DNA from 3 places in the Xanthobacter wiegelii genome. Region 1 is predicted to be linked to each of the others. Evidence: predicted binding sites of a transcription regulator. Region 1 holds the regulator's gene; each other region holds the start of a gene.
The links. Region 1 encodes PhoB, which activates phosphate uptake and scavenging genes when phosphate is short. Its sites were predicted from a motif close to TGTCATNNANCTGTCAT; they were not measured.
Positions count from the first base shown of each region.

Region 2: the regulator PhoB is predicted to act here: its motif matches at 3,411-3,427, upstream of pstS (phosphate ABC transporter substrate-binding protein PstS).
Region 3: the regulator PhoB is predicted to act here: its motif matches at 5,713-5,729, upstream of V5F63_RS01035 (alpha-D-ribose 1-methylphosphonate 5-triphosphate diphosphatase).

Region 1 covers NZ_CM195529.1:5,233,189-5,242,875, reverse strand. Annotated here, with positions in the region: gene V5F63_RS24560 (flavin monoamine oxidase family protein) at 1-657, shown strand, start outside; gene phoB (phosphate regulon transcriptional regulator PhoB) at 883-1,584, opposite strand; gene phoU (phosphate signaling complex protein PhoU) at 1,639-2,373, opposite strand; gene pstB (phosphate ABC transporter ATP-binding protein PstB) at 2,394-3,218, opposite strand; gene pstA (phosphate ABC transporter permease PstA) at 3,303-4,136, opposite strand; gene pstC (phosphate ABC transporter permease subunit PstC) at 4,150-5,142, opposite strand; gene pstS (phosphate ABC transporter substrate-binding protein PstS) at 5,262-6,302, opposite strand; gene V5F63_RS24525 (ATP-binding protein) at 6,424-7,665, opposite strand; gene V5F63_RS24520 (hypothetical protein) at 8,447-9,166, shown strand; gene V5F63_RS24515 (exodeoxyribonuclease III) at 9,199-9,687, opposite strand, start outside.
Region 2 covers NZ_CM195529.1:3,050,644-3,060,330, forward strand. Annotated here, with positions in the region: gene V5F63_RS14120 (ArsJ-associated glyceraldehyde-3-phosphate dehydrogenase) at 1-159, opposite strand, end outside; gene arsB (ACR3 family arsenite efflux transporter) at 213-1,274, opposite strand; gene V5F63_RS14130 (arsenate reductase/protein-tyrosine-phosphatase family protein) at 1,356-2,228, opposite strand; gene pstS (phosphate ABC transporter substrate-binding protein PstS) at 2,289-3,317, opposite strand; gene V5F63_RS14140 (phosphate ABC transporter substrate-binding protein PstS family protein) at 3,960-4,484, shown strand; gene V5F63_RS14145 (type 2 periplasmic-binding domain-containing protein) at 4,512-4,847, shown strand; gene pstC (phosphate ABC transporter permease subunit PstC) at 4,956-5,903, shown strand; gene V5F63_RS14155 (ABC transporter permease family protein) at 5,915-6,589, shown strand; partial or broken gene V5F63_RS14160 (IS3 family transposase) at 6,537-7,414, shown strand; gene V5F63_RS14165 (ArsR/SmtB family transcription factor) at 8,016-8,315, shown strand; gene V5F63_RS14170 (permease) at 8,312-9,376, shown strand; gene V5F63_RS14175 (thioredoxin family protein) at 9,396-9,632, shown strand; gene V5F63_RS14180 (OsmC family protein) at 9,629-9,687, shown strand, end outside.
Region 3 covers NZ_CM195529.1:223,182-232,868, forward strand. Annotated here, with positions in the region: gene V5F63_RS01005 (cell division protein FtsX) at 1-402, shown strand, start outside; gene V5F63_RS01010 (YdcF family protein) at 611-1,255, shown strand; gene V5F63_RS01015 (lysophospholipid acyltransferase family protein) at 1,299-2,105, shown strand; gene V5F63_RS01020 (hypothetical protein) at 2,139-2,543, shown strand; gene V5F63_RS01025 (gamma-glutamylcyclotransferase) at 2,553-3,221, opposite strand; gene V5F63_RS01030 (DUF2125 domain-containing protein) at 3,330-4,424, shown strand; gene V5F63_RS01035 (alpha-D-ribose 1-methylphosphonate 5-triphosphate diphosphatase) at 4,494-5,627, opposite strand; gene V5F63_RS01040 (hypothetical protein) at 5,753-7,375, opposite strand; gene argB (acetylglutamate kinase) at 7,648-8,550, shown strand; gene V5F63_RS01050 (GNAT family N-acetyltransferase) at 8,553-9,092, opposite strand; gene recF (DNA replication/repair protein RecF) at 9,140-9,687, opposite strand, start outside.

The DNA.
Region 1 (9,687 bases):
ATCGATCTCAGCCCCCGCCTGGTCTCGGTGCAGACCAACAAGGGCACCGTCACCGGCCGCACGGTGATCGTCGCCGTGCCGCCCAGCGTCATCGCCGCCGGCAAGCTGCGCATCGGCCCCACCTTCCCCCCGCGCTACCGCACGGCGGTGGAGAAGATCACCCTTGGGGCGTTCGACCACATCGGCTTCCGCCTGCCGCGCAATCCCGGCAACCTGGGCGCCGACGAGCTGATCTATTTCCGTGCCGACAGCCCGCGCGCCTATGCGCTGCGCGCCCGCATCGGCGGCAGTGATCTCTACAGCCTGGAGGTGGGCGGCGCCGTGGCGGCCGGCCTCGCCGACAGCCCGCCCGAGGCCGCCGCTTCCTTCGTGAAGGCGGCGTTGACCCGCGAGTTCGGCGCGGATGCCGGCGCGCGCGTCGGCAAGGTGTTCGCCACCCGCTGGAGCAAGGAGCCGTGGGCGCTGGGCGCCTTCTCCTGCGCGCTGCCAGGGTTCGGCAACATGCGCCGCGCCTTCACCGAGACGGTCGGCGGACGCCTCGTCTTCGCCGGCGAGCATACCCACGAGACCCTCTGGGGCACGGTCGGCGGCGCCTGGCTCTCCGGCGAGCGCGCGGCGAAGCAGGCGCTGGGGCTGATCGGGGTGCGGACGGGGTGAGGGGGCGGGCCGTATGGCCCTCGCCGCGCGCTCTTAATCTTCCGCCCCGTCATCGCCCGCCTCGTGCGGGCGATCCACTTCTCGGCTGGAGGGGTGCCCGATTTTCGGTGCAGCCGGACGATGACGGCGCTCAATTGGAGAGGTCGGAGCCTCAAAAAGCCCGCGCGGCGCCTGAGCGAAGACAACGCCCCAAAAGCCCGCGCGGCGTCTGAGCGGAAGCAACGCTCAATGCGCGCGGGCGAACATCTCGTTGAAGGAATAGCCGGCGCCGCGCACGGTGCGGATGGGGTCCGACTGGCGGCCGCGGTTGATGGCCTTGCGCAGGCGGCCGACGTGAACGTCCACCGTGCGCTCGTCGATATAGACGTCCTGGCCCCATACGCCGTCGAGCAATTGCTCGCGGGAGAAGACGCGGCCGGGGCTCTGCATCAGGAATTCCAGCAGGCGGAACTCGGTGGGGCCGAGATGGATCTCGCGGCCGGCGCGGTGCACCCGGTGCGTCTCGCGGTCCAGTTCGATGTCGCCGGCGCGAAGCAGCGTCGCCACATGCTCGGGCTTGGCCCGGCGCAGCAGGGCGCGCACGCGGGCGAGCAGCTCGGGCACGGAGAAGGGCTTCACCACATAATCGTCGGCGCCTGTGGCGAGGCCGCGCACCCGCTCGGTCTCCTCCCCGCGGGCGGTGAGCATGATGACGGGCAGGCGTTCGGTTTCCGGCCGGGTGCGCAGCCGCCGGCACAATTCGATGCCGGAGAGGCCGGGCAGCATCCAGTCGAGGATGATGAGATCCGGCACGCTCTCGCGCAGCCGGGTCTCGGCCTCGTCGCCGCGTCCCACGCTTTCGACGCCGTAGCCCTCCGACTCCAGATTGTACCGGAGCAGGAGGGTCAACGGCTCTTCGTCCTCGACGATCAGAATACGCGCCGGCACTTTGGTCTATCCGTCACTATCGGGGCTCCGCGCCCCGTCTTCAGGTCTGTTGGATCAGCTCTGAACGGTTGTGGTGCGGCCCGGGAAGGGCAGGGTGGTGTCGCTGGAGGCGTCCGCCTTCGGGCGGGTCTCCGGCAGGTTCTGACCCGTGACCATGTAGTGGACGATCTCCGCGATATTGGTCGCGTGGTCGCCGATGCGCTCGATGTTCTTGGCGCAGAACAGCAGGTGCGTGCACACCGAGATGTTGCGCGGATCCTCCATCATGTAGGTGAGGAGCTCGCGGAACAGCGAGGTGTACATGGTGTCGATGGCGCCATCGCGGCCCCACACTTCCACCGCCTTGGCGTCGTTGCGGGCGGCGTAGGCGTCGAGCACTTCCTTCAGCTGCTCCAGCACGAGGTCGGAGATGTGCTCCACCCCGCGCACGAGCTTGGCCGGATGATACTCGCCCTCGATCGCGATGACGCGCTTGCCGACGTTCTTGGCGAGGTCGCCGATGCGCTCCAGGTCGTTGGCGATGCGGATCGCGGCGACGATCTCGCGCAGGTCGATGGCCACCGGCTGGCGCTTGGCGATGACCAGGATGGCCCGGTCCTCGATCTCGCGCTGAACCTGGTCGACGGTGGCGTCGAGCAGCACCACCTTCTGGGCGAGGGCGCTGTCGCGGCGGATGAGGGATGTGACGCTGTCGGCGACCAGGCGCTCGGCCTGTCCGCCCATCTCGACGACCTTGCGGCCGATTTCCTTCAGCTCCTGGTCGAAGGAGGCAACGATATGATCCGGCATCTCAGTGATCCTTCAATCGGTCAGCCGAAGCGGCCGGTGATGTAGTCGCGCGTCTTGATCTCCTTCGGATTGGTGAAGATCACGTCGGAGGGGGCCACCTCGATCAGCTCGCCCAGATAGAAGAAGGCGGTCATGTCGGCGCAGCGCGCGGCCTGCTGCATGTTGTGGGTGACGATGACGATGGTGAATTCCTGCTTCAGCTCGTCGATCAGATCCTCGATCTTCGAGGTGGAGATGGGGTCCAGCGCCGAGGTGGGCTCGTCGAGCAGGATCACCTCGGGCTTCACCGCGATGGTGCGGGCGATGCACAGGCGCTGCTGCTGGCCGCCGGACATGCCGAGCGCCGAGGTGTGCAGGCGGTCCTTGGTCTCGTCCCAGATGGCGGCCTTGCGCAGGCACCATTCCACGCGCTCGTCCATCTGCGACTTGGAGAGCTTCTCGTGCAGCTTCACGCCGAAGGCGATGTTGTCATAGATCGACATGGGGAAGGGCGTCGGCTTCTGGAACACCATGCCGATGCGCGTGCGCACGATGGTGGGGTCCAGCTCCTTGCCGACGATGTTCACGCCGTCGAACAGCACCGCGCCCTCGGCGCGCTGGCCGGGGTAGAGGTCGAACATGCGGTTGAACACGCGCAGCAGCGTGGACTTGCCGCAGCCCGAGGGGCCGATCATGGCGGTCACGCGCTTCTCGGGAACCTCGAAGTTGATGTTCCGGAGCGCATGATTGCTGCCGTAGTAGAACTGCAGGTTCTCCACCTTGATCTTGGCGGGGGCCGACGGCGCGTCGGGCTTGGCGCCGACGGCGGAGGCGAGATTGAAGGTGGGGTCGACGGCTGAAGTCATCTTGTCCTCGCTTGGGCTTGTGGCCGTGCTTCGGAGGAAATGGAAAGGGCGGAGAGGCGGCGGGCCTTGGCCCGCGCCTTAAATTCAGTGGCTGCGGGCCAGGAACAGGCGGGACGCCACGTTAAGCACCAGCACGCCCACGGTGATGAGCAGCGCGCCGGCCCAGGCGAGCGCCACCCAGTCGTCGAACGGGCTGCCGGCGAACTGGTAGATGGCGATGGGCAGGCTCGCCATCGGCTTCGACAGGTCCGTGGACATGGCGTTGTTGCCGAGCGAGGTGAACAGCAGCGGCGCGGTCTCGCCGGCGGCGCGGGCGATGGCCAGCAGGACGCCGGTCACGATGCCGGCGCGGGCCGCGCGCCAGGTGATCAGCATCACCACCTTCCACTGCGGCGCGCCGAGCGCGAAGGCGGCTTCACGCAGGCCCACCGGCACGAGGTTCAGCATGTCCTCGGTGGTGCGGACGACCACCGGGATCACCAGGATGGCGAGGGCGATGGCACCGGCCCAGCCGGAGAAGCCGCCCAGCGGCGAGACAAGGAATGTGTAGACGAACAGGCCGACCAGGATGGACGGCGCCGAGAGCAGGATGTCGTTCACGAAGCGAGCGACGTGGCCAACCTTCGTGGTCTTGCCGTTCTCGGCCAGGAACGTACCGGCCAGCAGGCCGATGGGGGTGCCGATCGCCATCGCGATGCCGATCTGGATCAGCGAGCCGACGATGGCGTTCAGCAGGCCGCCGTTTTGCCCCGGCGGCATGGTGATGCGGGTGAAGACGTTGGTGCCCAAGGCCGGCAGGCCCTTCTGCACCAGCGTGAACAGGATCCATGCAAGAAGGAACAAGGCGAACACCGCGAAGCCGGTGCTGACGGCCTTGACCGTGAGATCCTTTGTGCGGCGGATGGCGAGGGAGGACATGCTGGTGCGCTCCTCAGGACTTCAGGTTGGATCGGACGAGGAAGCGCGAGAGCGCCAGCACGATGAAGGAGATGACGAACAGGATGAAGCCGAGCGCCAGGAGGGAGTCGAGCTTCAGGGAGCCCTGCGCTGCCTCGGGGAACTCATTGGCGATGGTCGAGGCGATGGTGGCGCCGGGCGCGAACAGCGAGGCCGAGAGACGCGTCGCGTTGCCGATCACGAAAGTCACGGCCATGGTCTCGCCGAGCGCGCGTCCCAGGCCGAGCATGATGGCGCCGACCATGGCCGTGCGGCCGTAGGGGATCGAGACGTTCTTGTAGACCTCGTAAGTGGTCGCGCCGATGCCGTAGGCCGATTCCTTCAGCATGGGCGGCACCGATTCCAGCGTCTCCACGAACATGGCCGTGATGAAGGGCAGGATCATCACCGCCATGATGAGGCCGGCGGTGAGCATGCCGCCACCGAGGGCGGGGCCCTGGAACAGCGCGCCCAGGACGGGGATCGGCCCGAACAGCTCGATCAGCGGCGGCTGCACATAGGCCGCCATGAGCGGCGAGATGATGAAGAAGCCCCACATGCCGTAGATGATGGAGGGCACCGCAGCGAGCAGCTGGATCGCCACGCCGATGGGCCGGCGCAGGCGCTGGGGCGCAATCTCGCTGAGGAAGAAGGCGATGCCGAAGGACAGCGGCAGCGCGATGATGACGGCGATGACGGCGCTGAACAGCGTGCCGTAGATCATCACCAGGGCGCCGAAATTCTCGGTCACCGGGTTCCAGGTGGAGTTCCAAAGGAAGTCGAGGCCGAAGGCATGGAACGCCGGAAGCCCGCCCTCGAAGAGCATCGCGATGATAAGCCCGAGGAGGACGAGCACGAAGATGCCGCATCCCCACAGGAGGCCCACGAAGATGGCGTCTGCGGTGCGTCCCACCGCCTTTGCCGATCCGATCGGCGCGACCAGGGCTCCCTTGGGGCCCGCGCCGGTACCACTCATCGTCGCGTCCATCTGGTCCTTCCCCCGCACGCGCTTCAAAAAAGCTTTAGGCCGGACCCCGGCCGGGCAAGAGGAGCGCCGCCGAAGGCGGCGCTCCCGTCAGTTTCCATAGAATGGGCGATACCGCCCGTTCAGTTCGACCAGACGGCCTTGCCGTCGACCTTCACCTCGGTCTTCCAGGCTTCGCGCACGCGGGCCGCCACGTCCTTCGGCAGCGGGATGTAGTGCAGCTTCTCGGCGATGGGGGCGCCATTCTCGAAGGCCCAGTCAAAGAACTTGATGACCTCGGCCGCCTGCTCAGCCGACTTCGGCTCCTTGGGGAGGAGGATGAAGGTGGCGGACGTGATCGGCCAGGTGGCATCACCGGGGGTGTTGATCATGGACGCGGCGAAGTCCTTGGCGCCGGCCCAGTCCGCATTGGCGGCAGCCGCCTGGAAGGCGGGAACGGTCGGCGACACGAACTTGCCGGCCTTGTTCTGGAGCTGGGTGGTGACGAGGTTGTTGGCCGAGGCGTAGATGTACTCGACGTAGCCGATAGCACCCTTGGTGTTCTTCACCGTGCCGGACACGCCCTCATTGCCCTTCCCGCCGGCGCCCGTCGGCCAGGAGACGGAGGTGGCGGCGCCGACCTTCGACTTCCACTCGGGGCTCACGTCCGCGAGATAGGAGGCGAACACGAAGGTGGTGCCCGATCCGTCAGAGCGGTAGGTGGGGACGATGCCGAGGTTCGGCAGGTTGAGGCCGGGATTGAGGTCGGCAATGGCCTTGTCGTTCCACTTGGTGATCTTGCCGAGATAGATGTCGGCGAGCACCGGGCCGGTCAGCTTCAGCTGGTTGGCGGCGATGCCGTCGAGGTTCACGATGGCGACCACCGAGCCGATCACGGCCGGGAACTGGAGGAGCTTCTGCTGCGCGAGCTTCTCGGTCTGGACCGGGGCGTCGGACGCGCCGAAGTCCACGGTGCGGTTGAAGATCTGGGTCTGGCCGGCGCCCGAGCCGATGGACTGGTAGTTGAGGCCCGTGCCGGTCTTTTCCTTATAGGCAACGGCCCAGGACTGGTAGACGGGGGCGGGGAAGGTCGCGCCTGCGCCGGTGATGTCGCCAGCGGAGGCGCCGCCGGCAAACAGCGAGCCAGCTACGGCGATCACGCCGAGAGCGGTGGTGAGCTTCACGATAATTCTCCTTGCCAATTCGGTTGCCGCTGCGGCAGGCGCCGGGGCAACACTGGGCTCAGGACTCTTAGCCCCGGCGCGCCAAGGTTCTATGACGTGCCCATGACACGAAAATGACAGACTACGCTGTTGACTTGTCGAGTCTTTTTTCCGGGTTCGGCAAAGCTTCCAGGCGGACGGAAAAGATTGCGCCCGCGCCCAGCTCGCTTTCCACGCCCAACCGGCCCCGGTGGCGGGCCACGATATGCTTGACGATGGCGAGCCCCAGCCCTGTACCGCCCTGGTCACGGCTCGCCGCAACGTCCACCCGATAGAAGCGTTCGGTGAGGCGGGGCAGGTGCTCCGGCGGGATGCCGGGGCCGAAGTCGCGCACGCTCACCACGGCCGTGCCGTTCTCCCGGGCGAGGCGCACCTGCACCTTCTTTCCGGGGGCGCCGTACTTGAGGGCGTTTTCCACGAGGTTCTCGAACAGGCGGATCAGCTCGTCGCGGTCGCCCAGCACCTCCAGATCGGGGGCCTCGCGCACCTGCTCCAGCTCCACGCCCCGATCGCCGGCCAGCGGAGAGAGGGTGTCGCAGACGTGGGCGAGGATGGCGCCGAGGTCCACCTTGGTCTGCGGCTGGACGTGGGCGTTGAGTTCGATGCGGGACAGCGAGAGCAGGTCGTCGATGAGCCGCGACATGCGCCGCGCCTGCGCCGCCATGATGGCGAGGAAACGCTCGCGCGCGGGGGCATCGTTGCGGGCCGGGCCTTGCAGCGTCTCGATGAAACCGGAGAGGGAGGCGAGCGGCGTGCGCAGCTCGTGGCTGGCGTTGGCCACGAAATCGGCCCGCATCTGCTCCACCCGGCGCTGCTGGGTGAGGTCGCGGAAGGTGAGCAGCACCGCGTCCGGCGCGCGCTCCGGCGAGACGTGCAGCCGGAGCGGCACCACATGCGCCTCCAGCCAGCGGTCGAGGGGAATGCGCTCGGCGAATTCCACCCGCCGGGGCACCCCGTCCGCCGCCGACGCGCGCACCGCGTCCAGCACCTCGGGCACGCGCACCACGAAGGACAGGGGATCGCCCACCCGCGTCGGGCCGAGGGCGAGGGTCACGCGCTGGTTGGCGGTGATGATGTTGCCGGCGGCGGAGAGCAGCAGCGCCGGTTCGGGCAGCGCCGCCACCACCGCGCAGGCCTGCGTGTCCCGCGGCGGAGGGGGCGGGGTCGGCAGGGGTGTCACCACCGGCACCGGGGCCGGCGGCGCCGGCCGCAGCGACACGGCGAGCGCCACCAGCAGCGCCGCCGTCAGCAGCGCCACCACCGGATCGACCGCGCCGGCCACCGCCCCGCCGATGACCGCTGCCGCGATGGCAGCGAGCCACACAATTCTCCAACGCCCGATGCGGCCCGGTGGAAGGAAGGGGTCCGCCTGCACGGCCGGGGCGGGCGGCGGGGAAGGCTGCGCGGTGGAGGGCTGAGGGGTGGAGGGTTGAGGGGTGGAGGGGTGGGTCGTGCGCGGCGTCTCCGCCGGCGCAATGGAGGGAGCCGGCGGTGGAGCGGGCTCGGGCGGGGGCGCGAGCGTCGATGACGTGAGGGCGGGCGCGGCCGGGCCGGGCGCGGCTGGAGCCGGGGCAGGCGAGGGGGCAGCGGGCGGGACAACGGGCTCGACCGAAGGCTGGCCGGACGTTCCCGCCGGCTGGGCACGTCGCTCCGACGCCCGGCGCTCCCGCACGGGCCTCTCCTGATCGCGCGTCGTCTCGCTCATCCCTTGCTCGCGAGACTCCTGCTCGCGGCCGGCCTGCGCGGGCCCTTCCGGCATCATCCTGGCGCGCCCTCCCTTTCGCGGCATTCTACACGGCCTCGCTGCTTCTTTCCGGCGCATTTCGCGAACGCCTGCCGAGCCGCCCGCCTGTGGCGAATCGCCCCGGGATGTCGGCCCTTCGTTTGAAGGGTGATGCTCGCGCCCCTCCAAGAAGGCATTACGACAGCCGGCCCTCCCGATATTTGATCGAGCGCGGTTTTCGCCAGCCGTGCGCCGTCGCGTCGGCGATCAAGGTACCTTCGGCAGAGTGCTTCGGGCCGCCCGCGCGGCCTGCCGGTGCGACATGCCTTGCCCAACAGGCATGCCCATCTGCTATGAGGGGACGGGGGCGGAGGAATTGCCGATGGCTCAGGATGACCGGCGCCGGGCTGGCGGGTGCGGCCGCCGTGCAGTCGCGGGTATTGCGCGGCCGGCTTTCGCCATTCTGGCCGGTACCATGGTCGCCCTGCTGTCGCCGGTCTCGCCCGTGCGTGCCGATCCGGTGCCGCTGCCCAGCGCTGATTTTGCCCTGAAGGCCAATTTGAAGCGCGGCGGCACCCTCGATCTCGCTCACAGCCAGGGCCGCATGCGGGTGGAGATCCAGAAGCCCAACATCCCCGGCAGCATGGTGGGCATCATCGATCTCAAGGCGCGCAGCATGGTGGTGCGCACGCCCAACCTGCCCAACATGGCGGTGGAGATCGAGCTGCCGCCCGAATACGTGCTCGGCGCCCTGTCCGGCACCGGCCTCAGGGTGGGCGAGGATACGGTGGCGGGCGAGGCCTGCGACGTGTGGAAGGTCGATCCGCAGATGAAATCCGCCCTCGGCGCCACCACCGCCTGCATCACGCCGGACGGCATCGCCTTGCGCACGACAGTGGAGATCAAGGGCGCGAAGCACACGGTGTTCGAGGCGACCTCGCTCACCCGCGCGCCGCAGGATCAGGCGCAGTTCCAGCTGCCGGCCGGCATCCAGGTGATGAAGGTGCCCAAGGGCAAGATCGGCGCCGCCCTCGGCATTCCGGGCCTCGGCGGACCGGCCGAGGCACCGGCGGCTCCGCCGCCCGCCACGACCAAGCCCTGAGCGGCTCGGCCGAAGGGTCCGGGTGAAGGTCCTTACCCGAACGTCATCGCCACCGGCACATGATCGGACGGCTTGTCCCAGCCGCGCGCGTCCTTCAGCACGGTCATGGCGCTGGCCGAGGGCGCGAGGCTTTCGGACGCCCACACATGATCGAGCCGGCGGCCGCGATCGTTCGCGGTGTAGTCGGGCGAGCGGTAGCTCCACCAGGTGAACAGCTTCTCCTGCGGCGGCACGAAGCGGCGCATCACGTCCACCCACGGGCCGGAGGCCTGGAACGCGCCGAGCCGCTCCACCTCCACCGGCGTGTGGCTGACCACCGTGAGCAGCTGCTTGTGGTTCCACACGTCGGTTTCGAGCGGGGCGATGTTGAGGTCGCCCACCACGATGGCGTGCCCGTCGCCGGCCGCGTCGGCCTTCAGCGCCGGCCACGCCGTCACCTCGTCGAGGAAGGCGAGCTTGTGGGCGAACTTGGGGTTCAGCTCCGGGTCCGGAATGTCGCCGCCCGCCGGCACGTAGAAATT
Region 2 (9,687 bases), 2.2 Mb from region 1:
GTGGGCGCACGCCTCGGCGCCGCCCTTGATCTCGTTGAGGTGGACAATGTCGAGCCGGTTGTTGCCACGCGGGTCGTTGTCCGGGCGGTGCGCCGCCCCCAGGGCCGCGCGCAGCGACAATCGTCCGATGCGGCCGAGGCCGTTGATCCCCACTCTCATGGCAGCGTCATTCCTTGCAAGCCCAAGTAAGGTGCGGCTTCCCCGCGGTGATGTTAGGCCCGGGGATGGTGTGCGGCATCCCTCGCCTTGATGCCGCCAGCCTCGTACCAATCCTTGGAACGGTTCACGATCCACACGACGGACAGCATCACCGGGACCTCGATGAGCACCCCCACCACGGTGGCGAGCGCAGCCCCGGACTTGAAGCCGAAAAGGCTGATGGCGGCGGCCACCGCCAGCTCGAAGAAATTGGAGGCGCCGATGAGGGCCGAAGGGCCGGCCACGCAATGGGCTTCACCGCTGATGCGGTTCAGCAGATAGGCGAGGCCCGAGTTGAAATAGACCTGGATCAGGATCGGCACCGCCAGAAGAGCGATCACCAGCGGCTGGGCGAGGATCTGCTCGCCCTGGAAGGCGAACAGCAACACCAGGGTGGCGAGCAGCGCCACAAGGGAAAGGGGCTGGAGCACGCCGAGGAGGCGATCGAGCCCCCCCTGCCCCCCGCGCACCAGAATGCGTCCGCGCAGAAGCTGCGCCGCGATCACCGGCACGACGATGTAGAGCACCACCGACAGCAAGAGCGTGTCCCACGGCACGGTGATGGAGGAGAGCCCGAGCAGCAGTCCCACCACCGGCGCGAAGGCGACGATCATGATGGCATCGTTCAGCGCCACCTGGGACAGGGTGAAATGCGGCTCGCCCTTGGTAAGGTTCGACCAGACGAACACCATGGCCGTGCAGGGGGCCGCCGCCAGAAGGATGAGGCCGGCGATATAGCTGTCGATCTGGTCGGCTGGCAGATAGGGCCGGAACAGGTGGCCGATAAACAGCCAGCCGAGGAAGGCCATGGAGAACGGCTTCACTGCCCAGTTGACAAGCAGCGTCACCGAGATGCCGCGCCAGTGCCGACCGACCTCCTTGAGCGCGGCGAAGTCGATCTTCACCAGCATGGGCACGATCATCAGCCAGATGAGGAGCGCGACCGGCAGATTGACCCGCGCCACTTCCAGCCCCCCGATGGCCTGGAACACGGACGGCGCCAGCGCGCCGAGCGCGACGCCGGCGATGATGCACAGGAAGACCCAGAGCGTGAGGTAGCGTTCAAACACGGACACGGCGTGGAATCTCCCAGGGCTACGATCTGCGGCCGGCGGCGGCGACAGCGTGGGCGCGGTCTGTTTCAGGATGACGACGGCTCACGCCGCCTGCCCGGCAAGTGTAAGATCCGTCGCGCCTTCCATCTTGCCGATCTCGCCGATGCGCTCTTTCAGCGACGCCAGATCGAGCTGCTCGAATGGCAGGTTGACGAAGGCGGAGACGCGCCCGGCAAGCCGGCGGTAGGTGGCAAGGAAGGCCGCCTTCTGCTCCGCCTCGCTTTCCTTCACCGCCAGAGGATCGGGTAGGCCCCAATGGGCCTGCAGCGGATGCCCGGGGAAAGCGGGGCAGATCTCGCCCGCGGCGGCGTCGCAGGTGGTAATGACGAAGTCCATCTGCGGTGCGTCCGGTTCGGCGAAGCCGTTCCAGCTCTTGGAGGCAAGGGGGGCGGTGTCGTAGCCGAGCGAGCCGAGCAGGTCGATCGCCATCGGATGCGGCTTCAGCTTCGGCCGGCTGCCCGCCGAGAACGCGCGGAAGCGGCCGCGGCCCTCGCGGTTGAGCAGCGCCTCGGCGATCAGCGAGCGGGCGGAGTTCGCCGAGCAGACGAGCAGCACATTGTAGACACGGTCGTTCGCGGCGGCAGGCCGGAGCTGAGGGAAGGCGGCGGCACGTGTTCCGCGTCCGGGAGAGACAGCGAAGCCCATCTCCGCCATCATCTGGGCCAGCACCGGACGGGCTGTCGTCAGGCTGGCGGCATAGATGATGGATCGCCCCTCGCGCCGCGACGTCACGAGACCCGCGCGCTCCAGCAAGCCGAGATGGACGGACATGGTGTTGTGCGGCACGGCCAACAGGCGCGCGATGTCGCCTGCCGGTAGGCCATAGGGCACATAGCGCAACAGCAGGCGATAGGTTTCGAGACGCGTGCCCTGGGAGAGCGCATCGAAAATCCGGGTTGCGTCGTCTGCGTTCAACCGTGTCGCGTCCATCTCACCTCACCGAACAGATGGGTCCGTGCACGAGGGCCAGACCTGTCAGACCCCACCTTTAAAGGTCTTCGCCCAATAATCCTTCACCTGCTGAACCAGCGCCGGTGGCAGGGGAACATAGCCAAGCTCCGAGGCGGCCTTTTCCCCGTCCCCGAGAGCAAACCTCCAGAATTCGAACGCCACCTGGCTGTTGGCCGGGACTTTCGGTTCCTTGTACATGAGCGCAAAGGTCGTCGCAGCGATCGGGTAAGCGTCGGGCGCAGCGGAATCGTTGATGACCACGAAGAAATCCCTCGCAGCGGTCCAATCAAAGCTCAATGCTGCAGCCTGAAACGATGCTGCGCTCGGCGCTATGAACTTGCCGGCGCGATTCTGTACCAGGCCGTAGGCGAGCTTCGCCTGCACGACGTAAGTGAACTCGACATAACCAATGGAATTCTTGACTCGCTTGACCTCGGTCGACACGCCCTCGTTGCCACGTGCGCCCGTCCCTACGGGCCAAGCCACGGAGCTGCCTTCACCCACCTGCTGCTTCCACTCGGGGCTCGCTTTGGCGAGATAAGATACCCAGTTGAACGTGGTGCCAGATCCATCGGCACGATGCACCACCACGATCTTCGCGTCGGGCAATTTCAGATCGGGATTTAGGGCCTTGATGGCGGGATCGGACCAGGTGGCGACCTTGCCCAGATAGATGTCGGCCAAAAGGGCTCCGGTGAACCGGATCTGGCCAGGGCCCACGCCGTCCACATTCAACACCGGTGCGACGCCGCCAAACACGATAGGGAACTGGCCGAGGCCGTATTTCTCCAGTTCGTCGGGCTTCAGGGGCTTGTCGGAGGCTCCGAAATCGGCGGCGCCATCCTTGATGCGATTGATGCCGGCGGATGAGCCCACCGACTGGTAGCCGACAAGGTGGCCCGTTCGCTCACGGAACAATTCTGCCCACTCCCAAATGATGGGATAGGCGAAGGTGGAGCCGGCACCCCGCACCTCGCCCGCATGAGCGGCAGGCGTGAGAAAGGATATGGCCGCAATCGCAGTGGCGGTGGTCAAGGCAAAAATGCGGTTCACGGCTGCCTCCCTGTTCCATCGACAACCGCTCCAAGGCTTACCCTATCAGCGTCGTTATGTCGATTGGCGTGGACAGATCGCTATATTATGCTTATGTCACTTCCGTGACGCACCTGAGAGGCACACCTTCCGCAGCGACAGCGTAATTGTCGATGCGTCCATGCTAGCAGAAATAATTTAAAAGGCATGGCGGACCGCCTCAAGGTACAGTTTCGCACATGGTGCATTTTTCACTCGTAGAATTTATATATTCGACGGATTCAGGATGTTTTTATCCCGCGAGTACGTCTCTATATACTGTCGCCTAGTATCATATTGTACCTGAATCCATCCATTGTCGAACTTTGTATTGTACTTATTCCACCAAGAATGGAATATATAATTTTAAGCATGCCTAATATTACAATCAACATTGACGGAAATTCTATATATACACCAAATGTCATCATTTAGTTACATAAATTACTAGAGCCGCTTATGCTGGGCGCGAGCTCCAAGGCCCTGGCGACATCGTCCAGGAAACGCATCCATGAAGATCACCACTCTCGCGAGCGCCTTCGCGCTGCTCGCCGCCAGCGCGGCGCTCAACGGCGCGGCGGCCCAGGCTCTGGTCAAGGCTGACGGTCGTCTACGGCGTTCCCCGTGACCGAGGCCATGGCAGAGGAGTTCCAGAAGCAGAACAAGGACATCAAGGTCACTGTCGGCATCGGCGGCAGGGGCGGCGGCTTCAAGAAGTTCTGCCGCGGCGAGACCGACATCTCCAACGCCTCGCGGCCGATCACCGCGAGCGAGCAGAAGGCCTGCAAGGAAGCCGGCATCGAATATATCGAATTGCCCGTGGCGCTCGACGCTCTCACTGTCATCGTCCACCCGTCCAATACATGGGCCAGCGAGATGACCGTTGCGGAGCTGAAGAAGATCTGGGAGCCCGAGGCCCAAGGCAAGATCACCAATTGGAAGCAGGTCCGCGACAGCTTCCCCGATCGTCCGCTGGCGCTCTACGGAGCAGGTGTCGATTCCGGCACTTACGACTATTTCACCGCCGCCATCGTCGGCAAGGAACACTCCAGCCGCGGCGGCTTCACCGCTTCGGAGGACGACAACGTGCTCGTGCAGGGCCTCGCCGGTGACCAGAACGCGCTCGGCTTCTTCGGCCTCGCTTACTAAGAGGAGAACCACAACAAGCTGAAGGCCGTGAAGATCAAACTCAACGACGCTGCCCCCGCCCTGGAGCCCTCAGTGGAGAATGCCCGCACCGGCAAGTACCAGCCGCTGTCGCGCCCGATCTTCATCTACGTGAATAAGAAAGCGGCGGATACCCGCCCCGAGGTGGCGAAGTTCGTCGAGTTCTACCAGAACCCCAAAAACGCGGTCGAGCTGATCAAGGAAGTGGGCTACGTGACACTTCCCGAGGCGGCTCTGAAGGTGTTCCAGGAGCGCTTCAAGAAGCGCGAGATCGGCACCGGCTTCACCGGCTCCAAGGTGGGAATTTCGGTCGAGGACCTCGTCAAGGAAAAGCTCGTCTACTGACGTGCCGGAACACGTGCTTTTGGGGACGTCTCCGATCAGACCGCTTCACTCTGAGCGGATCCGACGCCCGGGGAGGCGCTTTGGCGCCTCCCCACCATGAATGGAAGCTTGATCGACGTCATGATCGCGCAAGACAAAGCCTTGCGACCACGCCTGACGGTGTCACCCACATTCCTCGCGCTGCGGCGTATGGTGGATAGCACCATGCGCAGCGTTCTTTTTCTTTGTGCAGCGCTTTCGGTGCTGGTCACGATGGGTATCGTCTATGTCCTTTTGTCCGAAAGCACCAAGTTCTTCGCCCAGGTGTCGATCGTCGACTTCCTGACCGACACCCAGTGGACGCCTGTGTTCCGGGACAAGCATTTCGGCATCATGACCCTGGCTTCCGGCACCCTGGTGAGCTCTCTCATCGCCCTTCTGGTGGCAATTCCTGCCGGAACCGTGCTCGCCATCTATCTGTCGGAGTTTGCGCGGCCGCAGGTGCGAGAGACCATCAAGCCGTTCCTGGAACTGATCGCCGGCGTGCCGACCGTGGCCTTCGGCTATTTCGCGCTCCTGTTTCTCACGCCCATTTTCCAGATCTTCATCCTGGGACTCGCCGGCTTTAACCTGCTGGTGCCAGGCATCGTCATGGGGATCATGATCCTGCCCTACATCGTGTCAGTCAGCGAGGACGCCATGCGCGCGGTTCCCGGCACGCTTCGCGAAGGCGCCTATGCACTTGGCTTCACGCGGCTACAGACGGCGACACGGGTGGTGATCCCCGGCGCCTTCTCCGGGGTGACCGCGGGCTACATCCTCGGCATGTCGCGGGCGGTAGGCGAGACCATGGTGGTGGCCATTGCGGCCGGCCAGCAGGCCAAGCTCGCGCTCAACCCACTGGAAGGCGCCGCCACAATCACCGCTTACATCGTCCAGATCAGCCTTGGCGACGTGCCGCATGGCTCCATCGCCTATCTCACCATCTTCGCGGCTGGCATGACGCTGTTCCTCATGGCCTCCGCCTTCAACATCCTCGCCTTCTGGCTGCGCCAGAAGTACCGCGAAGTCTATTGAGGGAGATGCCTATGCAGCCGCTCGCCGCTCCCTCCTCCCGGCGCCGCTCGGACGCCGAGATCATCGCCCGCGCCCACCGTTCTGACCGCAGTTTCGCGGTTCTCGGCCTTGGCGTTCTCGTCCTCACCATGATCGTGCTGCTGTCGCTGATCGTCGACTTCATGGTTGATGGGCTCGGGCGCATCGACCTCGACTTCCTGACCAGCTTTCCCTCCCGGCGCGCGGCGGATGCCGGCATCCTGTCCGCTTGGGTCGGCACTACGCTGGTGATGCCGGTGACGACGGCGCTGGCGGTGCCGCTCGGCGTCGCGGCGGGCCTCAATCTTGAGGAACATGCGCCGAGCAACTGGATCACCCATCTCATCGAGATCAACGTCACCAATCTCGCTGGCGTGCCCTCCATCATTCACGGCCTGCTCGCTTTGGGCCTGTTCGTCCAGACCTTCGCCATGGGCCAGACTATCCTGGTGGCGGGCATGACGCTCGCGCTTCTCATCCTGCCCATTATCATCGTCGCCACGCGCGAGGCGGTGCGGTCGATCCCGATCGGGATCCGCGAGGGTGCCTGTTCTGATCCTCCCCCGTTTTTGTGGACACCCATGTTAGCTTTTGCGAGCTTCAGAGGAGTGTTCGATGGGCACACGGCGCCGGGTGTTTCCAGAGGCGTTCAAGCGGGAGGCCGTTGAGCGGGTAACCTCCAGCGGTCTTTCCGCCGGGCAGGTGGCGCAGGAGCTGGGGCTGCACGAGACGGTTCTGCGGCGGTGGGTGAGAGATCTGGCACCACAGGCGACGGGGCCGGCGCGGCGCCCGATCCTGCAGGCGGCGGGCCCGTCGCCGGCGGACCTTGCTGCGGAGAACGCCCGGCTCAGGCGGGAGAACGAGCGCCTGCGGATGGAGCGCGACATCTTAAAAAAAGCCGCGCTCATCTTCGGAGTGGCCTCCCGATGAAGTTCGGGTTCGTCGATGAGCATCGCGCTGTGTGGCCGGTTCGCGTGATGTGCGCGGCCCTCGGGCTGTCGGCCAGCGGCTATTATGCCTGGCGCGCCCGGCCGGAGAGCTTGCGCGCGCACACCAACCGGGCGCTCACCGACGACATCCGGCTGATCCACGCGCAGAGCAGCGGGACCTATGGCGCGCCCCGGATCCATGCGGTCCTGAGAGGGCACGGTCGGCGCGTGGGCCGTTCCCGCATCGAGCGGCTGATGCGCCGCGCCGGCATCCGGGGCCTGGCCGCCTTGCCAAGGCGCACGCGGACGACCGACAGCCGCCATTGCTATCCGATCGCTCCCAACAGGCTCGCCCGCAATTTCAGGACCTCCGTGCCGAACCAGATCTGGCTGGCGGACCTCACCTACATCCCCACCGGCGAGGGCTGGCTCACCCTTGCCGGCGTGCTCGACATGCACACCCGCAAGCTGGTCGGCTGGTCCATGCGCGAGACATTGCACACACAGATCGCGCTGGAAGCCCTCGCCATGGCCATCGAGCGCCAGCGGCCGGCACCCGGCCTCGATGCGGCCGAGGCAGAGATCAAGCGAATTGACCGGGAGCTCGACAAGTTGATGAAGCTCATCCTCGCGTCCGACAGCGACGACGCCCCCACCCCGATGATGAAGCACATGAAGGAGCTGGAGGCTCGCCAGAAGGAGCTAAAAGCGTTCCTGCAGGACGCCCAGGAGCCGCCGCCCCTCCTGCATCCAAACATGGCGCATCACAACCACGCCCAGGTGGATGAGCTGTATGCGGCGCTTCAGGAGGTTTCGGAGGAAAAGCGGATGACGGCGGCCGACCTGATTTGCTCGCCGGTGAAGGAGATCATCCTGACGCCGGCAGAAGGCGAGCTTCGGATCGACGTGCGAAGTGGCTGAAACTCTTGCGATTTCGCTCAAAAGCAAACGGCCCGCCAGAGGGGCGGGCCGATCGCAAGTCGAGATGGTTGCGGGGGCACGCAACCATCTCAAATTGCTATTTCGAGCCGCAGCATAGATATCCGCTCCGAGGTCGAGGGTGAGGGTTCAATTCCCCCTGATTTCGAGAAGCCCTGCGTTCCCAGTGACAAGCTAATTATAAAATGCGCTTGAACGCATATGCGCATTAAAGTAAAAGAAGCGTATGCAGTCCGCCCTCACCCTTCTGTCGGCCCTGGCCGAACCCACCCGCCTCGCGGCGGTCCACCTCCTGTGGGATGGGCACGAGCATTGCGTCTGCGAACTCGTGCGCGTCCTCGGCGTCACCCAATCCCGCATGTCGCGCCATATGGCGGTGCTCAAGCAGGCTGGCGTCGTGGTGGATCGGCGGGACGCCCAATGGGTGCGCTACCGTCGCAATCCCGAACTGCCGGCCGAGCAGGCAACCATCATCAATGCTGTCCTCACCACCCTGGACGCTTCATCGAACAGGAGAGCCGCATGAGCGCCGACCTGTCATTGACCGGGCGCAAGCCACCGAGGGATGCATCGTCACTGACCTGGGCGGCGGTGACGGCCGCGGCGATCGCCCTCTGGTTCGTGGTCTATGCCCAGCTCGCGCCGTTCTCCCAATGGCTAGTGGCCCGCCTGCCGGTGGAGCAAGGCAGCCATCTCGCTGAAGCGGTCGCGTTCTTCATCTACGACACGCCCAAGGTGCTGATGCTGCTGACGCTGGTGGTCTTCGCCATGGGCGTGGTGCGCAGCTTCTTCTCCGCCGAGCGCACCCGCGCCCTGCTCGCTGGAAAACGCGAGGGGCTCGGCAACATTGCGGCCGCCGGCCTCGGCATCGTCACGCCCTTCTGCTCCTGCTCGGCGGTGCCGCTGTTCGTCGGCTTCGTCTCCGCCGGGGTGCCCCTGGGCGTCACCTTCTCCTTCCTCATCGCCGCGCCCATGGTCAACGAGGTGGCGCTGGGCCTCCTGTTCGCGCTGGTCGGCTGGAAGGTGGCGCTCACCTATCTGGCATTCGGCCTCTCCATCGCCATTATCGCCGGCTGGGTCATCGGACGCCTGCACCTGGAGGGCTGGCTGGAAGACTGGGTGCGCAACGTGCGTGCCAGTCCGGTCGAGCTGCCGCCAAACGGTATGACGCTGGTGGATCGCATCAGGGCCGGCCTCGACGCGGTGCGCGACATCGTCGGCAAGGTCTGGATGTGGATCATCGCCGGCATCGCAGCGGGCGCCTTCATCCACGGCTATGTGCCGGAAGATCTCCTCGCCTCCATCATGGGGCGGGATGCGTGGTGGTCGGTTCCGGCTGCGGTGCTGCTGGGCATTCCCATGTATTCCAATGCCGCGGGCATCATCCCGGTGGTCGAGGCCCTGCTGGCGAAGGGGGCAGCGCTGGGCACCGTGCTCGCCTTCATGATGGCGGTCATCGCCCTGTCGCTGCCGGAAATGATCATCCTGCGCAAAGTCCTAAGCCTCAAGCTGATTGCCGTGTTTGTGGGCGTGGTCGGCATCGGCATCCTCGCCGTGGGCTTCCTGTTCAACGCGCTGTTTTCTTAAAACAAGAAAGGCAAAAGCCATGAAAGACGTGAAGGTGCTGGGCCCCGGCTGCTCTCGCTGCGAGGCAACGGCGCAGATGGTGCGGGATGAGGCGGCCAAGCTCGGGCTCGACGTCACGGTGGAAAAGGTCACCGACTATGCGGTGATCGCCGGATACGGCATCGCCTCGACGCCGGGCATCGTCATCGACGGCAAGGTGGTGCACGCCGGCGGCCTGCCGAAGCCGGACGATCTCGCCCGCTGGCTCGCGGCGTGAGCGCCGCCATGCTGGAATACAAGGTTCACGCGTCGCGCATCGACGTACACGGCAG
Region 3 (9,687 bases), 250 kb from region 1:
GTGGCGGTGGTGCTTCTCGTGCTGGTGGGGCTCGCGACCGTTCTTTCGGTGGTCTTCGCCACCCGCGCGGCGGTGGCCACCAACCGTTCGGTGGTGGAGGTGCTGCATTTCGTCGGCGCGCGCGACGGTTTCATTGCCGCGCAGTTCCAGCGCCACTTTCTGAAGATCGGTGCGGAAGGCGGCCTCATCGGAGGCCTTTCGGCGGCGGCAGTGTTCGGGGCGCTGGCCGCGCTCCCGCGCCTCGGCCTTGGTGGCGATCCGGAACTGCCGACCGTGCTGGGCTGGCTCAATCCGGGCTATCTGGGATTCTTCGGCATCGCCGTGTCGGTGGCGATCGTGGCGCTGGCGACGGCGCTCACCTCGCGCGTCACCGTTTACCGCACGTTGAGGACGATCACATGATCGGCCGTGCGGCGATCGATGTGGCGGTGGCCGGGGGTGCGTCACCTCGCCTCTGCCGCATTCCGGCGCCATCCTCGGCTGCATGACCATGTCGAGCACCGAGCGCAGGACGCAGGCGCGGATCGGTCCCGGGCAATCCGATACCGGCGCTGCCAGAAGCGGAGCCAGCAAAGGCGCGACCGGCACCCCGGTGCCGCGCCGAGGCCTCATGCGCCGGCTCTTTATTGGCATGCTGGCGCTGGGCGGGCTCGGGGCAGTCGTCGGCGGCATCGGCTTCATCGCCTTCACCACCCAGATCGCGGGGCACGAGCCTGCGGGGGTCAAGCCGGCCGATGCCATCGTCGTGCTCACCGGCGGCCCCTCGCGCATCGTCGATGCCGTCTCCCTTTTGAACGAGGGGCTGGGTCAGCGCCTGCTCATCACCGGCGTCAACAAGTCCATCTCATCGGAGGAGATGCGCCGCGCCCTGCCCGATGGCGAGCGGCTGATGGATTGCTGCATCGATCTCGGCCACAAGGCGCTGAACACGCGGGGCAATGCCCTGGAGGCGGCCGAATGGACCCGCGAACGGCGGTTCCGGTCGCTGGTGGTGGTGACCTCCTCCTGGCACATGCCGCGCGCCATGATGGAATTGTCGCGCGCCCTTCCCGATGTGGAACTGGTGGCCTATCCCGTCGTCACCAGCCGCACGGAGCCGGAGAACTGGTGGAGCGATACCGGAACGCTGAAGCTGCTGGTGAAGGAGTATTTGAAGTACATCATGGCCACGGTGAAGATCCGCCCCGCCAAGGCCGTGGCCGGCCCTCAGGCCGAAACCGCGCCGTCGGCCGGCGGGTCTTCCGCGCCGCACTGATCATGCGCTCCCGGCCGCCCGGCCGCGGGGCAGGGAGACCACCTTGACCTTCCTGCGTTCGCTCGTCTTCCAGATCGCCTTCTATCTGGTGACGATCCTCTACATGCTGGCCTTCCTGCCCGCGCTGCCGTTCCTGTCGCGCAGAGGACTGTGGCGCACCGGCGTGATGTGGTGGGTGGCCACCATCATGTTCCTGCTGCGGGTCATCGTGGGCACGCGGGCCGAGATCAGGGGCGTCGAGAACATTCCGGACGGCCCGCTCCTCCTCGCGTCCAAGCATCAATCGGCGTGGGAGACGCTGGCGCTGCTGCCGCTGTTCTCGGACCCGGCCTTCATCCTGAAGCGCGAGCTGATGTCGATCCCCGTCTTCGGCTGGTTCGCGGCGCGGGCGCGGATGATCCCGGTGGACCGCAAGGGCGGCTCGTCCGCCATGAAGGCGATGACGCGACGAGCGCAGGCCGACATGGCCGAGGGCCGGCAGATCCTCATCTTCCCGGAAGGTACGCGACGCCCAGCCGGGGCACCGCCGGACTACAAGTTCGGCGTGGCGCATCTTTATTCCAGCCTCGGTGTGCCTTGCCTGCCCATCGCACTCAATTCTGGCCTCTACTGGCCGAGGCGATCCATCCTCAAGCGGCCCGGCACCATCCTCGTGGAGATCCTGCCGGCGCTTCCGCCGGGCCTGCCGCGCCGGCAATTCATGGAGCGACTTCAGGCCGACATCGAGGGCGCCAGCGACCGCCTGCTCGCCGAGGGACTGGCCGAACTCGGACCCCGCGCGCCGGCCCATCTGAGGGGTCGCGAGACGGTCCAATCTTCCCCGTTGTCCACCCCTGTGGAAAACTCTTGATCGAGTGCCGGAGATCGTTCTAGTTTCGTTCTCATGAACGCAACTGATTCGCTCCTTGTCCCCCTTGTGGACGCCGGTGGCCTGAACGGCCTCAAGCACGACGCCCTCGGCGCGCGCTACCGTTTCTGGCGCGACGAAGACGGCGTGCGCCATGTGTTTTCGGTCTATCGGCCGGACGCCGCCCCCGACTATCCGGACGCCCTCGCGGTGGTTTCGCGGCGCACGCCCGCGGGCTCCATCGCCATGTGGGCCGGTCCCGCCAGCAACGCCCGCACGGCGGCGCTGCGCATGCGCGGCGATGAAATCCACATCCATGTGTTCGGCGAGGAGAACGCTCCGGCGCTGCGCCGTCTCATGCAGCGCACCGAGGCGTCGTCCGCGCTGCCCCGCCCGGTGGCACAGGTGCTCTGCCTGCCCGCGCGCCGCCACGCGGCCTGAGGCGGAGGCTCAGGGTGAGCCTTCTCCCTCGGCATCGTCCGGCAACACCGGTGGCAGGGCATGGCTCGCCGTCAGGTGCTGCGTGAGATAGCTGAGGCCGGGATCGCGGATGCCGAGGCTTTCCAGCGCCTTCACCGTCGCCACCACATAGTCCGTGTTCGGCCCCGACTTGCCGTGGGAGCGGCGCACCAGAGCGAGCTGGTCGTCCAGGGTCAGGCCGCGCGCATATTGGGGATGGGCGCGGTTGACCAGATAGGCCACGGCCGCCGCGTCGCGTCCAGATCCGTCCAGCAGCCGCACGCGCCGCATCACCTCGCGATAGACGCCGGAAATCTGCTCGCGCTCGGTGAGATAGGCGTGGGTCTGCGGCCAGTCCGCGGCCGCTACCCGATAAGCGATGCCCCTGCACGAGCCGCCGAGGTCGAGGCCGAGCACGAGCCCCGGCTTCTCCGGCGTGCCACGATGATGGAAGGAATAGACGCACAGGGTGCGGTGCGCGCCAACGAGCCGCGCCTCGCAGCGCTCGACGAAGGCGAAGCCCGGATTCCACATCAGCGAGCCATAGGCGAACACCCACACATCGCCCTTGATGCTCGCGGGCGATGCCCCGGGCGTGACCGATTGCCCCGCCCCCGCCGGCGCCCCGCCATCTCCGTTCGCCGACCGCTCGTCCGCCATGGGCCTGCCACACCTTCCCGGCGTTGACAGAAACGCCGGACCGTCGCCTAACAGCCGGCAAGGACCATCGCAAGCCGCGGGCGACCGTGGCCAGCCGCAAGGATGTCCATGACCGCGCCCACTCCGTCCGCCCCCGTAGCACCGTCTCCCGAAACGCCCGCCAGCCGGCCGAAGCCGTGGCTGGTCATCGTGCCCCTCCTGCTGGTGGTGGTCGCCGCCATCGTCTGGAGCGGCCTGTGGTTCTATGCGGCGGGCCGCGCCGAGCGGGAGATCGACGCCTGGATCGGGCGCGAGGCGAAGCTCGGGCGCATCTGGTCCTGCACCGACCGCCATCTCGCCGGCTTCCCCTTCCGCTTCGAGCTGCGCTGCCTGTCGCCGAAGCTTGAGACGCGGGGCGGCGACGCCATGCGCTTCACCGCCGCCTCGGCCGAGGCGGTCGCGCAGGTGTGGGCGCCCAATCACATCGTCGCCGAGTTCGCCGGCCCGGCGCGGGTGGAGGATCTCAATACCGGACAATCCTATGTCGCCGTGTGGTCCCTGCTGCAGATGAGCGGCGTGGGCGATCTTTCCGGCCGGCCGGAGCGCTTCTCGCTGCAGGCGCACGACCTGAAATTGGAGCAGCCGGCTGCGACCGGGACGCAGCCGGTGGCGCTGCTGTCCGCCCATCTGTTCGAGTTCCATGCCCGCCGCGCGGCGGGCAAGGACGGCAAGCCGGATGGCGTCGACTATGCTTCCGGCCTCACCGGCGGCGAGAGCGCGCTGCTCAATGGGCTTGGCATGCAGGGGCCCGTGGAGATGGCGCTCCAGGGCACGGTGACGGCGTCGGCGGACCTGCGCCCCATGCCGGTGGCGCAGCGGCTGCGGGCGTGGGCGGATGCCGGCGGCGTCGCCCGGCTCGACCGCTTCCACATTACCTCGCCGAAGGTGGCCATGTCGGCCACCGGGATCGTGGCGCTCGACCCCCAGGGCCGGCTCAACGGCAAGCTGGACCTCGGCTTCGCCGGGCTCAACGACGTGGTGCAGGGCCTCGACCGGGCCGGCGCGATCCCGCGCGAGGTCGCGCCCATCGTGGGCGCGCTCGCCATGGTGGGCAAGCCGGGACAGGTGGAGGGCCGCAAGGGCGCGCTGTTCGCGCTGTCCTTCGATGCCGGCACGCTCAAGCTCGCCGGCTTCCCGGTGGGGATCGTGCCGCCGCTGTTCTAGAGAGCGATTCGATCAAGTTGAGACAACTTGATCGGTGGATGGCCCTCACACTCAAGAAAGAGCGGCGCGTCAGAAGACGCGCTCGCCTTCCACCAGCACCTGCCGCACCACCGGCGTGCCCTCGAAGATGCGGAAGCGCACCACGTCTGCCCGCAGACCGGCGTCGAGCCGGCCGCGATCTTCGAGGCCCGCCATCCGCGCGGGGTTGCGGGTCACGAGGGCCATGGCCTCCGGCAGCGGCATGCCGTCCACCGTGTGAAGGCGCGTTGCCGCCTGCAGCAGGCTCGCGGGCACGTAATCCGAGGCGAGGGCGTCGATCAGCCCCTCCTGCGCCAGAGCGCCCATGGCGACCCCACCGGAATGGGAGCCGCCGCGCACCACGTTCGGCGCGCCGCCGATGGTGGCGAGATCAGCCGCGCGGGCCGCCGCAGCCGCCCCGCGAGTGGTGGGAAACTCGCTCACCGTGCAGCCGGCGGCCCGCGCCTCGGCCACATGGTCTTCGGTGGTGTCGTCGTGGCTCGCCAAAACGAGGCCAGTCGCCGCCAGCATCTCCACCAGCGGGGGCAGGTTGCGCGCCACATTGGCCCGGCCGCGGGCGGTGCGCTCGCCGATCTCGCGGTCGGCCTCGACGGCATCCTTGCCGATGCCCAGCAGGAAGTTGCGCAGCACCTCCACGTTGCGCCACTGCCGGGCGCCGGGGGTGTGGTCCATCAGCGAGGCGAAGGCGAGGCCCGGGCGCGCCAGTGTCGGCTCGACGAGCTCGAGCAGATCCGGGTCGGTCATCTCGCAGCGCAGGTGGACCTTGTGGTCCGCCCGGAACAGGGGCGCGCCCTGCTCCACCGCATCGAGCATGACGCCGAACAGGTCGCGCCGCTCTGCCTTCGCCTGGTCGAAGCCACCCGCGCAGATGGCATCGAACACGGTCGTGATGCCGCTCGCCACGGTCTGCCCGTCATGAGCCAAAGCCGCCGCCCGTGCGTCCGGCCAGAACACCCTGGGCCGCGGGACGAAATGGCCCTCCAGCGCATCCGTGTGCAGGTCGATGAGGCCGGGGGCGATGAAATCGCCGTCGCAATCGACGGCGCCCGGCGCGGTGGCGCGCCCTTCGTCGATGGCGAGGATGCGCCCATCCCGCAGCGTGATGGTTCCCGCGACGACGGCATCGTCGAGGACGAGGCGGGCGTTGGTGAGAACGGTATCCATCGGGGCTCCGGAGCAGGGTCGTCAAAAAAGATGCGCGGGCCGGCCTTCCGGCCGGGCCCGCGGATGTTCTGCGTTGCACCCTATCGTGACACCCGGGTGACGTCGCCCGGGTTGAGCGAAACCGTTCAGGAGCGCGGGGCGGGCGGTGCCGGCGGGCGCGGCACCACCTCGTAGAGCTGGAAGCGTTCTCCCTCGGCGACCAGCTTGAGGTGGTCGCTGTCGGGGTTGCGCGCGCCGCGCTCGGTGAACAGCAGATACACATAGTCGAACTTCGACGGCCACAGGTCCCAGTAGCGCGGGCCATCGGGCGTCGGGTCTTCCTCGGTGATCAGCAGCTGCTCGATCTGGGGCGGGGTCCCGTCCTCGGTGTCCACCTGCGCGTTGAACGGCTTGCGGGCACGCAGGATCTGCTTGCCCTCCACCGTGAAGGCGGTGGTGACGAGGGACGACTTCTCGATCATGGCGAGGCAGGCGGCGTGCATCAGGCCGAGATCGGTCGGATCGTTGCCGCCCTGGATGTCGGCGTAGGCGACGAGTACCCGGGAGCCCGGACGGATCTGAGCGACCGATTCGCGAAATGCCACCGTCCATTGCGAGAGGCGGTCCCAGACCACCTGGACCTCGCCCACACGCACCGCCAGCATCAGGACCAGAACCACCGCGAAACCGCGACGGGCGAGGCGGTGGCGCAGGTCGACCCGCATGGCGGCGAGCACCATGAAGGCGATGGCCACGGGCAGGCGCTGGTCCGCCATGTAGGTGGCGAACACCACGCGCGGCATGGCGAGATAGACGAGCCCCGCCACCAGCAGCAGCGGCAGCATGATGGAGTGGACGTGGAGCAGCCGATGCCGCGCCGCCCAGACGCCGGCCAGGATGAAGATCGCCGCCACGGCGACCGCCACATGGTCGACGTAGACGTTGAAGATCATCTCGATGCCGTCGATCTTCCCCTGCGGCTCCCAGTAATTCTGTCCGCTGAGGCCCCAGGTGGGGCTCGCCACCAGCAGCGGGAGTATGGGCAGGAAGGGCAGGCCTCCGCTGACGAACACGCCGATCCGCGGCCAGATCGGCCCGCGGCCGAGGCGCAGGCGGTCGAGTTCGTAGGCGAGGATGCCGATGCCGTAGATGCCCGCCGTGAACAGGTGGCAGAAGAAGAGCGCCACCACGAACGCCGCCGACACGAGGTAGCGCCACGGCCACCATCTGTCCCTGAGCGCGACCCAGGCCGTGAGCGCGAACAGCGCCAGACCGATGCCGAAATAATAGTTCATCACCCCGATGAGGAAGATGCCGTTGTAGAGCAGCGGGAACGCCAGGAGCGGCAGCGCCGACCACACCCCGAACAGCGCGCGGTTCAGCGTCATGACGCCCCCGGCGATCAGCGCGAAGCACATCAGGGTGTAGATCTCGCCGGCGGTGTAGATGTCGACCACCCTGTCGATGAGCGGGACCAGGAGGTCCATCATCAGGTTGGGCAGGATCGACCATTTCAGCGTGTAGAAGCGCGCCAGGTCCTGATCCTGTGGGATCGAGGCGATCACGTGCATCCGCGCCAGATGGTTCACATAGTCCGACAGCGGCGGGAGCGGATGGGTCAGGATGGGGATGGACACGAGCCCGAGACAGGCCACGAACAGGAGCAGGATCTGCGTGGCGCGCAAATCGTGCGGCCGGCGCTCCGGCGGGTGATGGGCGTGCGCAGCGGCGCTCGTGGAATGCGTGGCAGGCAGAATCGGGGGCGTCATGAAGGCCGGGTCTCTCTGGCGACGGCTGGAGCAGCGGCGGGTGAGGGCTGTGGCGGGCGAACGGGTGACCGGCGTTGACGCCGCCATTGTGTCGGCCGGGTCCGCTTATCATCACCTTTTCGCGAGCGAAGAAAGGCTGCCCGGAAGATTTCCGCCGCGCCGGCCGTGGCCCTCGGACGGGCGGGCCTTTCACCGCTCAAGGGAAACCGCTAGAAGGGCGCCGCCCGGTGGTCCCGCCGCCGGCCCCCGCGAGCACCACCTGCGAGCCCCCCATGACCGAGCCCCGTTCCCAGTCCGTGTCGGAAGCCCAGCACGAGGCCGAAGTGCTGGCGCGGGCGCTGCCGCACATGCAGCGCTACGACGATGCGATCGTGGTGGTGAAATACGGCGGCCACGCCATGGGCAGCGAGGACGTGGCGCGCACGTTCGCCTCCGACATCGTGCTCATGGAGCAGTCGGGCATCAATCCGGTGGTGGTGCATGGCGGCGGCCCGCAGATCGGCGCCATGCTCGCCAAGCTCGGCATCAAGTCGGAATTCGCGGCCGGCCTGCGCATCACCGATAAGGCTACCGTCGAGATCGTCGAGATGGTGCTGGCCGGTTCGATCAACAAGCAGATCGTCGGCTTCATCAACGAGGCGGGCGGCAAGGCCATCGGCCTGTGCGGCAAGGACGGCAACATGGTGCGCGCCCGCAAGGCGAGCCGTGTCGTGGTCTCTTCCGGTGACGATGCCCAGGAGGTGGACCTCGGCTTCGTCGGCGAGCCCGACACCGTGGACACCACCGTGCTCGACCAGATCCTCGGCCGGGAGCTTATTCCCGTGCTCGCCCCGGTGGCGGCGGCGGTGGACGGCGGCACCTACAACGTCAATGCCGACACCTTCGCCGGTGCCATCGCCGGTGCGCTGGGCGCCAAGCGCTTCCTGCTGCTCACCGACGTGCCGGGCGTGCTCGACAAGAACAAGCAGCTGATCCCCCGGCTCACCATCGCCGAGGCTCATGCGCTGATCGCGGACGGCACCATCTCGGGCGGCATGATCCCCAAGGTGGAGACCTGCATCTACGCGCTGGAGAAGGGCGTGGAGGGCGTCGTGATTCTCGACGGCAAGGTGCCCCACGCCGTGCTGCTGGAGCTGCTCACCGACCACGGCGCCGGCACGCTCATCACTCGCTGACCTCAGCCCTTGAGGAGGTCGGCGTCCGCGGGAATGGTGCTCGCGCCCTCGCCGAGGGCGCGCTGCATCAGGACCGTATCGATCCACCGGCCGAACTTGAGGCCGGTGGCCGGCAGGGTGCCGATGGAGCCGAAGCCGCAGGCGCGATGCAGCGCGATGGAGCCGGCATTGCCGCTGTCGCCGATCACCGCCACCATCTGGCGGAAGCCCAGCGCCTCGCATTCGGCGATCAGCGCTTCGAGCAGCCGCCGGCCGACCTTCTTTCCTCGGGCCGCCTCGTCCACGTAGATGGAATTCTCCACCGTGTAGCGATAGGCGACGCGCGGACGGAAGGCGCTGGCATAGGCATAGCCCAGTACCTTCCCATTTTCTTCCAGCACCAGATAGGGATAGCCGCCCTCGATCAGGGCGGCCTGCCGGCGCGCCATCTCCTCGGGACCCGGCGGTTCCAGCTCGAAGGAGGCGGTGCCATTGCGGACCGCCTCGTCATAGATGGCGGTGATGGCGGGAATGTCGGCGGGGGTGGTAGGACGGATCGGCATACCCTCTTTTAAGACGCCGCCGCGCGTCCGCCAAGCTTGCCGAAAGGTCAGGCCCGCGTGATCGCACCCGGTGCGACGGTGAAGCGCGCCGCCGTCTCCAGCGCGGCGAAGGCGGAGGGGTCGGCCCCGGTCATCCAGACCTGAGCCCCGAGGCGGGCCAGCGCCTCGAACAGGCCGGTGCGGCGCGCGGCATCGAGATAGGCCACCACGTCGTCGAGCAGCAGCACGGGGGAGAAGCCCTGCATGCTGCCCACCAGCCGGGCGTGGGACAAGGTGAGGCCGATCAGCAGGGATTTCTGTTCGCCGGTGGAGCAGCGCGCGGCGGGCAGGCGCTTCTCGCCGTGACTTACCGAGAGATCGGTGAGGTGCGGACCTTCAAGGGTGCGGCCGGCCGCACGGTCGCGCGGGCGGTTGTCGCGCAGCAGCGCGCGATAGCGGTCCTCCACCTCCAGCGCCGGATGCTGCGCGATGAGCCGCTCCACGGCGCCGTCGAGGAAGATCTCTGCGAAGGGAAAGGGCGAGGCCTCGTCGCGATGGGCGGCGATCTCGGCCGAGAGGCGCGCCACCGTCTCCAGCCGCGCGGCGGCCACCGCCA